DNA from 3 places in the Paenibacillus sp. AN1007 genome. Region 1 is predicted to be linked to each of the others. Evidence: predicted binding sites of a transcription regulator. Region 1 holds the regulator's gene; each other region holds the start of a gene.
The links. The regulator Rex, encoded in region 1, represses fermentation and respiration genes when NADH is low (regulators of the CRP and FNR family bind a similar motif). The targets are predictions, from matches to a motif close to TTGTGAAATATTTCACAA.

Region 1 (3,287 bases):
TGCTGCCCGGATTATGCGATACTGCCACATCATGTCGGGCCAGAATCTCAATTTCTTCATCGTTCAGATGAACCGCATGGGCTACAAGCGATGGACGTGAGAAAAAGCCATGCTTCTCTAGGTGAGCTACAGGGCGCAGGCCGTAATCTGTCACGTTCTGCTCTACTTCACGTAATGTCTCTGACATATGCGTGTGCAGCGGCAGGTTAAGGTCATGCGCGGCCTGTACAAGCTTCTCTATGTAATCTGGAGGGCATGTGTAAGGTGCGTGCGGGGAGATAACCGTTGTGATCCGTCCATCCGCCTGTCCGTTCCATTCACGCGCAAATGCTGCGGACTCTTCCAGCTTGCGCATCTGCTCTTCTTCGGAACAAAGTCCAATCACACCGCGAGCCAGTGCAGCTCTTGCCCCGGACTGTTCAACCACTCTTGCCACCTGATCCATATGATCATACATGTCCAGGAACGCTGTTGTTCCGCCTTTTAGCATTTCAAGCACCGAAAGCGATGCGCCCCAGTAAACGTCTTCCGAAGTCATTTTTGCTTCCATCGGCCACATTTTTTCCTGGAGCCATACCTGAAGTGCCAGATCGTCCCCATGACCCCGAAGCAGTGACATGGCCGCATGACCATGCGTATTGATCAGACCCGGCAGGAAGAGAAGTCCTTTTCCATCCACTTTCGCCAGTTGCTCGTCTCCATCCGGCAGCGTCTCACCAATATGCACAATCTTGTCATCCTGAATGACCATATACCCTTGAACTATTGTCCAGTTTGCGCCTTCGTTTACGGCAAATTTACCGTTTTGAATTACCCATCTATTCGTTGTTGTCATCAGACTCTTCTTCCTTCCCGTTTTCTAAATAATAAGCCAAACTGAGCAGATCTGTTGTAAAGTCAGCGTGATGGATACGAACATGTGATGGTGTTTTTAGAATCGTTGGTGCAAAATTCAGAATTGCCTCGATTCCCGATTCAATCAGCTGATCCGCGACGTTCTGAGCTTCCGTATCCGGAACCGTAATAATCCCGATGCGAATGTTATCTTTTTGTACCGCTGCTGCAAGCTCTTCCATCGGCTGGACAGTCAGACTGTTAATCTTACTGCCAATCTTCGGTCCGAACGCATCAAAAATAGCAACAATCTTCATATTGTCTTTCAAGTAAGCATTGTAGTTGGACAACGCTTGTCCTAGATTACCCGCTCCAACCAGAGCCACATTAATCTGCTGGTCAATCTTCAAAATGTGACGAATCTTCTCGATCAGATAAGAAACGTCATACCCGATTCCTTTACGGCCAAAATCACCAAAATAAGCCAGGTCCTTGCGAATCTGGGCCGGATTCAGATCCAATCGCTGTCCAAGCTCCTGTGAAGAAACTGTGGTCACCTCACGCTGAACCAACTCGTTAAGATAACGCAAATATACGGGCAGACGCCGTACTACCGCTTCCGAAATTTTATCCGATTTCATTCCTGCTCCCCCTTACCATTGCCACGATAAAATAATAAATATTGAAAAATGGAGCATTCTGTATACATGCAAAATATGCATCATTCCTCATACAGAATGCCCGTATTGTTGGGATTATAAGTTCATGATGTGCTGCTTTTCGAAGTCTCTTTCGAGTTTAACGCTATGCAGAAGTACAATGCAATGCTATAGCTTACAAAATCGAATCATTTTCATTCACGATGGGACGATCCAGCCATTCGGCGATACGCGGAACCATCTGTTCTGTCAGCATATGCTCCATTTTGGGTCCAGGTAAGGAATACAGGAAGTACTTGCCATAATAAGCTTCAATTACTCGCGTATCATACACGATAACGATCCCCCGATCCTTGCCTGTCCGAACCAACCGGCCAAATCCCTGTTTGAACCGGATGACGGCCTGAGGGACAGACATTTTCATAAACGGATTTTTTTTCTGCTCCTGCAGCAGTTCACTCTTTGCTTCCAGAAGCGGATGGTTAGGCGGCTGAAACGGCAGCCTTACGATTGCGAGACAAGTGAGGGCTTCACCTGGAATATCTACCCCTTCCCAGAAGCTGCTCGTACCCAGCAGAACTGCCGCTTTGGCATCCTGGAATCTTCGTGTGAGCTTGGAACGGTTACCGCTGTCAACGCCTTGGCCCAATAGGGAGATATCATTCCCGGATAAAGCCTCCTTCAACGGCTCATACACTTGTCTCAGCATTTTGTATGAGGTGAACAGCACCATCATACGTCCCTGTGTCGCAATCGCCGTCTCGGCAAGGGACTGTACCAGCATCTGTACAAAGTGAGCATCTCCTACACTGCCTTTCAGACTTGGAAAATCACGCGGAATGACTAACAAGGCCTGTTCCCTATAATTGAACGGTGAAGGCAGCATGGATGTAAGAAGGCGGTTATTGTCGGAAGCTTCCTGCAGGCCAAGCTGTTCAATCATGAATTGGAATGACTTATCCACGGACAGCGTAGCCGACGTAAGCACAACGCTTTTCTTTTTATCAAAAAACATCTCTTTCAGCTGTGCACTTACATCTACAGGAACAGCATACAGCTGCAGTGATTTGCTGCGGAACTGGCCGCTGGCCTCCATCCAATACACCGTCTTGGCATCGTCCATACGCATGAAGAATCTTAAATTCTCCTTTAATGTCGTCAGATCCTTTAACAGCCCGGTGATATCCGTAATTAAACTGTCAGACTGATAATCGTCCTGATCCTCTTTCACTTCAAGCAGCAGCTTATCCCCTTTGCGCACCAAGTCACCAAGGGTCACATAGATTTGGTTCTCCAGTTCCTGCAGCTCCTGCCATTTCGCAGGTTTCTGCGAAGCCTTCAAACGAAGGGAGAACTGCCCGGTTTCACCTGGTGAAGCATCACTGCGTTCCGGCAGCAGGCCAAACAAAGCGTCGCTCAGACGGTCCCACATCTCCTTAACCTCAACGGCAAGCGGGAACATTTGATCCACCATAGAACCCCACTGCACCGCATTTTCATGTCCGGACAGCTGAGAACGCAGCATCGGCAGCTGACCGTTGCGGCTGTCTTTGAACAAGCGGGTCAGCGTGTGAACAAGGGTGAAGTACTTCATATGAAGACCCAGATGTTTACCTGCTACATCTTCCAGATGATGCGCCTCATCAATAACCAGACTTTCATACGCGGGCAGCAGCTGATGGGCAGCCTTCACGTCAGTAAACAGCTTCGAGTGATTGGTAATCACGATGTCAGAAAGTCCTGCTTCATGTTTGGCACGATGATAGAAGCACTTGCGGAACCACGGACAGGATC
Region 2 (3,287 bases), 2.7 Mb from region 1:
GATGCTGTTCGCTGGCTTTAATCGCGGTAAACAGACCGGCAATGCCTGAACCGATCACCAGCACATCAGTCTCCACCATCGGCAGCGCAGAGAGATCAAAATCATATATATATTGCGGTATCATCTTATTCACCTGTCTCGGAGCAAGAGTAACGCATGTTACTTCACCAGTAACATGCGCTCTAGTGATTCTCTGGCTTTATCAGCAACAGCCGGCGGTACATAAATCTGCGGTTTCATCGTTTCCAGACATTTGACCAGCTTTTTGAGGTTGTTGACCTTCATGTTAGGACATACCAGGAACTTCGTCGCAAAATGGAACTGTTTATCCGGGCTGTCAAGACGCAGCTGATATCCTGTACCATCCTCGGTACCAACAATGAACTCTTTGGTTGCTGATTTCTTGCAGTACTCCAGGATTGCTGTTGTGCTGCCTACGAAGTCCCCCATCTCTACAACCTCAGGACGACATTCGGGATGCACAACAAACTCAGCATTCGGATATTTAGCCTTCATTTCAACGACATCTTTTACGGTCAGCATATCATGCGTATTGCAGTAACCTTCCCAGATAATCATCTTTTTGTCTGTATGCTGCTGCACATAGTGCCCTAGATTTTTATCTGGCACCCAAATAATTTCCTCCGAATCCACCGATTGGATTACACGAACAGCATTAGCAGATGTACAGCAAATATCCGTTTCCGCTTTGATCTCAGCCGAAGAGTTAATGTATGTGACGACTTTAGCATTCGGATGCTGTGCCTTGAGCTTACGTAATCCATCCACGTTAACCATATCCGCCATCGGGCAGCCTGCACGTTCATCGGGAATCAGCACCGTCTTGTTCGGAGCCAAAATTTTAGCGCTTTCACCCATAAAATGAACACCGCAGAATACGATGACATCCGCATCTGTCTGCGCAGCTTTCTGAGCCAGCAGGAAGGAGTCTCCACGGAAATCTGCGACTTCCTGTACCTCGTCACGTTGATAGTAATGAGCAAGAATAATGGCATTGCGTTCCTTCTTGAGTTCCATCAGCCGCTCACGCAGCTCGCGATTCATCTCAGCCTTGCGCTCTAAAGCCAGAGCTTCCACCTGTGATCCTCTCCTTATCGGGACAGCGTCAAGCGCTGTTTCATAGGACTAACTAAGTCGTTATATTCGCTGGTGAAACGAATCACAAGCGGTTTAACAACTAATGTACACAACGTTCACGACTCTGTCAATAAATGAAAAAGGGCAGGATATCCCCTCTTATCCCCCTTATACTATCCGGTTCGCCATCTAGCTCTCGATTATCCTTTCCTTCTCTAAATGAATAATTATTTGCAAAAAAAGAGAGCCACGAGGGCTCTCTTTCATCATGCCGGCATCATCGCCGGCCATTCATTACATATTATGATGTTGGCTTTGTGCCGCCATCATTCGGATCACTGCCGCCTTTATCCATGTCCGGAGTTTCGTTAGGAATGTCTCCAACTGGTAGCTCAGATGTTTCATCTTTGCCTTGAATGCGGACACGAACGTCACCGATATTATCGATGATTGGCTCGCCGCCTTCAGTTGGGGTGCCTTCTCCTGAGTTATCGCCTTCCGGTTTTGGCGTCAGAGAACCTGTTTCGATCAATTGCTTGATCTGATCCATTTCGAGCGTTTCCACTTCAAGCAGTGTTTCAGCGATCAGATGCATCTCTCTCGTATGTTTTGTAAGGAGAGCTTTACACTTCTCATAGCAGTCGTTAATAAAACGCTGCATCTCTTGGTCAATCTCATATGCGATGGAATCCGAGTAATTCTGTTCGTGACCGATATCCCGTCCGAGGAATACCTGTCCTTGTGAACTTCCGAACTGCATTGGACCCAGTTTCTCACTCATACCGTATTCCATAACCATGCTGCGCACAATACCTGTCGCCTGCTGGAAGTCACTGTACGCACCGGTACCAATCTCTCCGATGAACAGTTCTTCCGCTACGCGACCTCCAAGGAGTCCGGTTACTTTATCCAGCAGCTCCTGCTTGGTAACAAGCATGCGGTCTTCTTTTGGCAACATGATTACATATCCACCCGCACGTCCGCGCGGAATGATGGTCACTTTATGTACCATATCAGCATGTTCCAGGAAGTATCCTACAATGGTATGGCCTGCTTCGTGATAAGCGACAATACGTTTCTCGCGATCGCTGATGACACGGCTTTTCTTCTCCGTACCCACAATAACACGGTCAATTGCCTCATCGACTTCACGCATGGAAATATCTTTTCTGTTACGGCGTGCTGCAAGCAGTGCCGCTTCATTCAGTAAGTTCTCCAAGTCTGCGCCTGAGAACCCTGTTGTACGCTTCGCGATAATGTCCAGTCTCACATCTTTTGTGAGTGGTTTATTGCGGGAGTGTACTTTCAGAACAGCTTCACGGCCCCTAACGTCTGGACGATCCACTGTGATTTGACGGTCAAAACGGCCTGGACGCAGCAGCGCAGGGTCAAGAATATCTGCACGGTTTGTCGCAGCAACGATGATAATACCTTCGTTCGCTCCAAAACCGTCCATTTCAACAAGCAGCTGGTTGAGGGTTTGTTCACGTTCATCATGACCGCCACCAAGACCAGCACCACGCTGACGTCCCACTGCATCAATCTCGTCAATAAAGATGATACATGGTGCGTTTTTCTTCGCATTTTCGAACAAGTCACGAACACGTGATGCACCGACACCGACAAACATTTCAACAAAGTCAGAACCGGAAATGCTGAAGAATGGCACACCCGCTTCACCAGCTACGGCACGAGCGAGCAATGTTTTACCTGTACCTGGAGGACCTACAAGCAGTACGCCCTTCGGAATCCGTGCACCAACAGCTGCGAATTTCCGAGGGTCCTTGAGGAAGTCTACCACTTCAACAAGCTCCTGTTTCTCCTCGTCAGCACCTGCAACATCTTCAAATGTAACTCGTTTCTTCTCTTCATTGTAGAGACGAGCACGGCTTTTACCAAAGTTCATTACTTTACCGCCGCCGCCTTGAGCCTGATTGAACAGGAAGAAGAACAGCAGGAACATAATGATCAGGGGAATAAAGGAGGTCAGCAGTGTTAACCAGATGCTGTCACCTTTCATTGGTTCCTGATGATATTCAAATTTGTTAGCTTCACTTGCAGCTACAAGTTCGGTAATTGCCTCATCCGTAGGAGGAATATACGTTGAGAAATTTTCTGATTTGGCACCATCAGGTGCTTGTTTGTATCGGCCGGTCACGAGATATGTCTGACCGTTGAATTGAACAGTC
Region 3 (3,287 bases), 2.2 Mb from region 1:
CAGGAGTTCTACGCTTTTTCGGGTCCATCCTTAAGGCACCTCCCCAAGCAGCTGCTGTACGGCATGATCCAGCAGCTCCATTTCCATAATCCGAGCCAGCGCATCTTCATCCTCTAGGGCCGTCTCCAGAAACAGCCTCACTGCACCGTGACGCTCTCCTCGGAGAGCTAAGGCTGTCCCGGATAACTGCCGGTACTGCATAAGGCTGGCTCCGTCCAGAATATCGATGGCATGAACCAGAGCGAGTGCGGACTCTACCCGCTCTGTTTCCTGGTAGATACGAAACTTCCAGTGTCTCGCTGTTTCCCCGCCCAGATCATCCAGAATACGCAGTGCAGTATCGTAGTCGTCATTGATGCGCAGCAGTTCCGCTTGAACCAGCTGATTCTCCCCTGCTTCCAACCAGCGGCATAACTGCTCGTAATGATGGCGTTCTTGTTCAGTGGCTGCGCTGATGCCGAACACCTGTAAAGCTTCTTCGACCTGACCTGACTTCGCATGAATGGCCGACAGGAAGCGATAATGAGACACCACACAATCCTGCCGCCCGTTGAAGACCGCATGAGTGAAGGCTTCCTGAAGCGAAGCGGCAGCATGAGAATCGTGCAGCAAATACTCATAAGCCGAGAGCAGAAAGGAGATCGTTTCATGAGGCCCCGCTTTGGATCGAAGCTGTCTGTAATAGTCCGCTCGCACACGACACTGAAGGGGTGTAATGCTGTCCGGTATACCTGACAGAACCTGCCGCAGTGCATGCAGGAAAAACAATTCATAGTCCCTCAGTGCAATCCGTGTGCTGCCTTGGTGTACATAACCGACAGGGGAGGGGTCCTCACCTCCCAGCCAGACGGATCGAATGCCTTGAAAGAGCAGTTTCATGTACCGGGTTTCCGAAGATGTGCCTACCAGATCGGCAATGCCGACAAGTCTGGAGATGCTGCTCTCCCACAGCGGAGATGCGGCTTCATCTCCTGCGGGTTCAGGCAGCAGTGCAATGCATACTTCCGGCTTTAATGAGGCCACAGCCATAAGCCAATAGGGATGTGCAACAACTGCAGCTGTGTTCGGCTCCTGTAATCGGTTCTCCGCTTCCGAAAGGGAGATCACTTGAATCGCTTCTGGCAGTTCTTCCTCCGCAGCCGTACGGCTGCTGACATAATAGAGGTTTCCTTGTTCTGCCGCCAATAGAGCCGCGATATCTGGATATGGAAAGGAAGGCCATCCTCCTTTCCGCGGAAAAAGTACGTATTGGACGGCTTCGTTTGCAGAAGGTGTGGACATAGACAGTTCTGGTGCTGCCTTTTTTGAGTCATCTGTATGTTCCGGGTTCAGCTTGGGATCTGCATCCGTTAACGGTTCGAATGGTTCCATCTGTACTCACCTCACTTAGAAAGGGGAATTTCTCTTATGTAAAAAGTCATTGCCGTCCTGTGTATCATCTGTCTGAAACTAACATATGGGCATTTGTCTCCAAACATGAACAACTTCCATGAATAGATGCAGGAGTCGAGACAAATCAGCTGCGGGCAAGCCGGATAAATAGGCTTAATTTTATCTATTGTGTGACCGAGGTCACTTTTTTTGTCGGGAAGAGGCGGGATTGTGATAATTCTCACATGTGAAAATTAGGTAATCTGGCACAATACGTTCAATAACGTATTTGGAGAACAGACAGCGAAGGTACCTGCTTCAATGCCATTTACGTATCTGCTAAAGCGAACAGAAAGAAGGGGTAAACGTATGGATCCGATTATGCTATCGCGTATCCAGTATGCACTTACAACGATTTTTCACTTTTTCTTTGTACCGCTGTCCATCGGCCTTGTGCTGCTGGTTGCGATCATGGAGACGTTGTATGTTGCGAAGGGAAAAGAAATCTACAAAACAATGGCCAAGTTCTGGGGCAAGCTGTTCCTGATCAACTTTGCCGTCGGAGTAGTAACAGGTATTTTGCAAGAATTTCAGTTTGGCATGAACTGGTCGGAGTATTCCCGGTTTGTCGGTGACGTCTTCGGTGCGCCGCTGGCAATCGAAGCCCTGCTGGCATTTTTTATGGAATCGACATTTATCGGTCTATGGATCTTCGGCTGGGACCGTTTGTCCAAAAAAGTGCATCTGGCTTGTATTTGGCTTGTCTTTATCGGCACTTTCCTGTCCGCGCTTTGGATTTTGGCGGCCAATTCCTTTATGCAGCATCCGGTCGGATTCGCCATGAATAATGGCCGGGCAGAGATGAATGATTTCTTTGCACTGATTACAAATGGGCAGCTCCTCGTTGAATTTCCGCATACGATTTTTGGTGCGTTGATGACAGGTGCTTTTGTAGTAACGGGTATCAGTGCCTATAAGCTCATGAAAAAGAAGGACGTCGAAGTATTCCGCAGATCCTTCAACATCGCAGTTATTGTCGGTCTTGTATCCTCGCTAGGTGTAGCTTTTTCAGGACACTTCCAGGCTCAATATCTGGTGGAAACACAGCCGATGAAAATGGCTGCAAGTGAAGGGACATGGACGACAACAGAAGATCCGGCACCTTGGACGGTCATTGCCTCCATTGATCCGGAGAAGCAGGAGAACTCCGGCGAGATCAAAATCCCCGGACTGCTCAGTTACCTGTCTTACAGTAAATTCTCAGGCAGCGTCAAAGGGATGAAAGAGCTGAATGCGGAGTACCAGCAGACGTACGGCCCTGGAGACTATATTCCGCCTGTACGAACTACGTTCTGGAGCTTCCGTGTCATGATCGCTGCGGGTGGTTTGATGATTCTGCTGGCGATGTATGGTACATATCTGGCTTGGCGCAAGAAGCTCGAAGCGGCCAAACCTTGGTTTATGCGTCTGATGGTTTTTGCGATCTCCCTGCCTTTTATTGCGAATACAGCAGGCTGGATTATGACCGAGGTTGGCAGACAGCCGTGGACCGTATTCGGTTACATGACGACTGAAGCAGGTGTATCACCTAATGTATCAGCAGGTATGATTTTGTTCTCTACGATAGCCTTTACTGCGGCTTACACGGTTTTGGGTATCGTGATGGTGTATTTGTTTGTACGTAAAATCAAAGCAGGACCATACGCTGTTGACAAGTCGGAAGAAGAGGATGAGTCGGCTGATCCGTTTGGCATGGATGGGGGGTATTCCGTTGTTACTAAATGAACTGTGGTTTGTACTGATTGCCGTATTGTTCATCGGTTTTTTCTTTCTTGAAGGTTTCGACTTTGGTGTAGGCATGTCTACAGGTCTGATTGCCAAAACGGATCGTGAGCGTCGTACATTGATTAACTCGA

Region 2: nadA (quinolinate synthase NadA) is a predicted target of Rex. The motif match lies at 1,169-1,186, and genes of this name have one in related genera.
Region 3: ABXS70_RS27915 (cytochrome ubiquinol oxidase subunit I) is a predicted target of Rex. The motif match lies at 1,601-1,618, and genes of this name have one in related genera.

What each region holds. Positions count from the first base shown of each region.
Region 1 covers NZ_CP159992.1:1,794,229-1,797,515, reverse strand. The annotation lists gene ABXS70_RS08250 (amidohydrolase) at 1-835, opposite strand, end outside; gene ABXS70_RS08245 (redox-sensing transcriptional repressor Rex) at 819-1,475, opposite strand; gene dinG (ATP-dependent DNA helicase DinG) at 1,669-3,287, opposite strand, start outside.
Region 2 covers NZ_CP159992.1:5,739,550-5,742,836, forward strand. The annotation lists gene nadB (L-aspartate oxidase) at 1-124, opposite strand, end outside; gene nadA (quinolinate synthase NadA) at 160-1,098, opposite strand; gene ftsH (ATP-dependent zinc metalloprotease FtsH) at 1,400-3,287, opposite strand, start outside.
Region 3 covers NZ_CP159992.1:6,223,761-6,227,047, forward strand. The annotation lists gene ABXS70_RS27905 (glycosyltransferase family 2 protein) at 1-28, opposite strand, end outside; gene ABXS70_RS27910 (hypothetical protein) at 31-1,371, opposite strand; gene ABXS70_RS27915 (cytochrome ubiquinol oxidase subunit I) at 1,741-3,156, shown strand; gene cydB (cytochrome d ubiquinol oxidase subunit II) at 3,128-3,287, shown strand, end outside.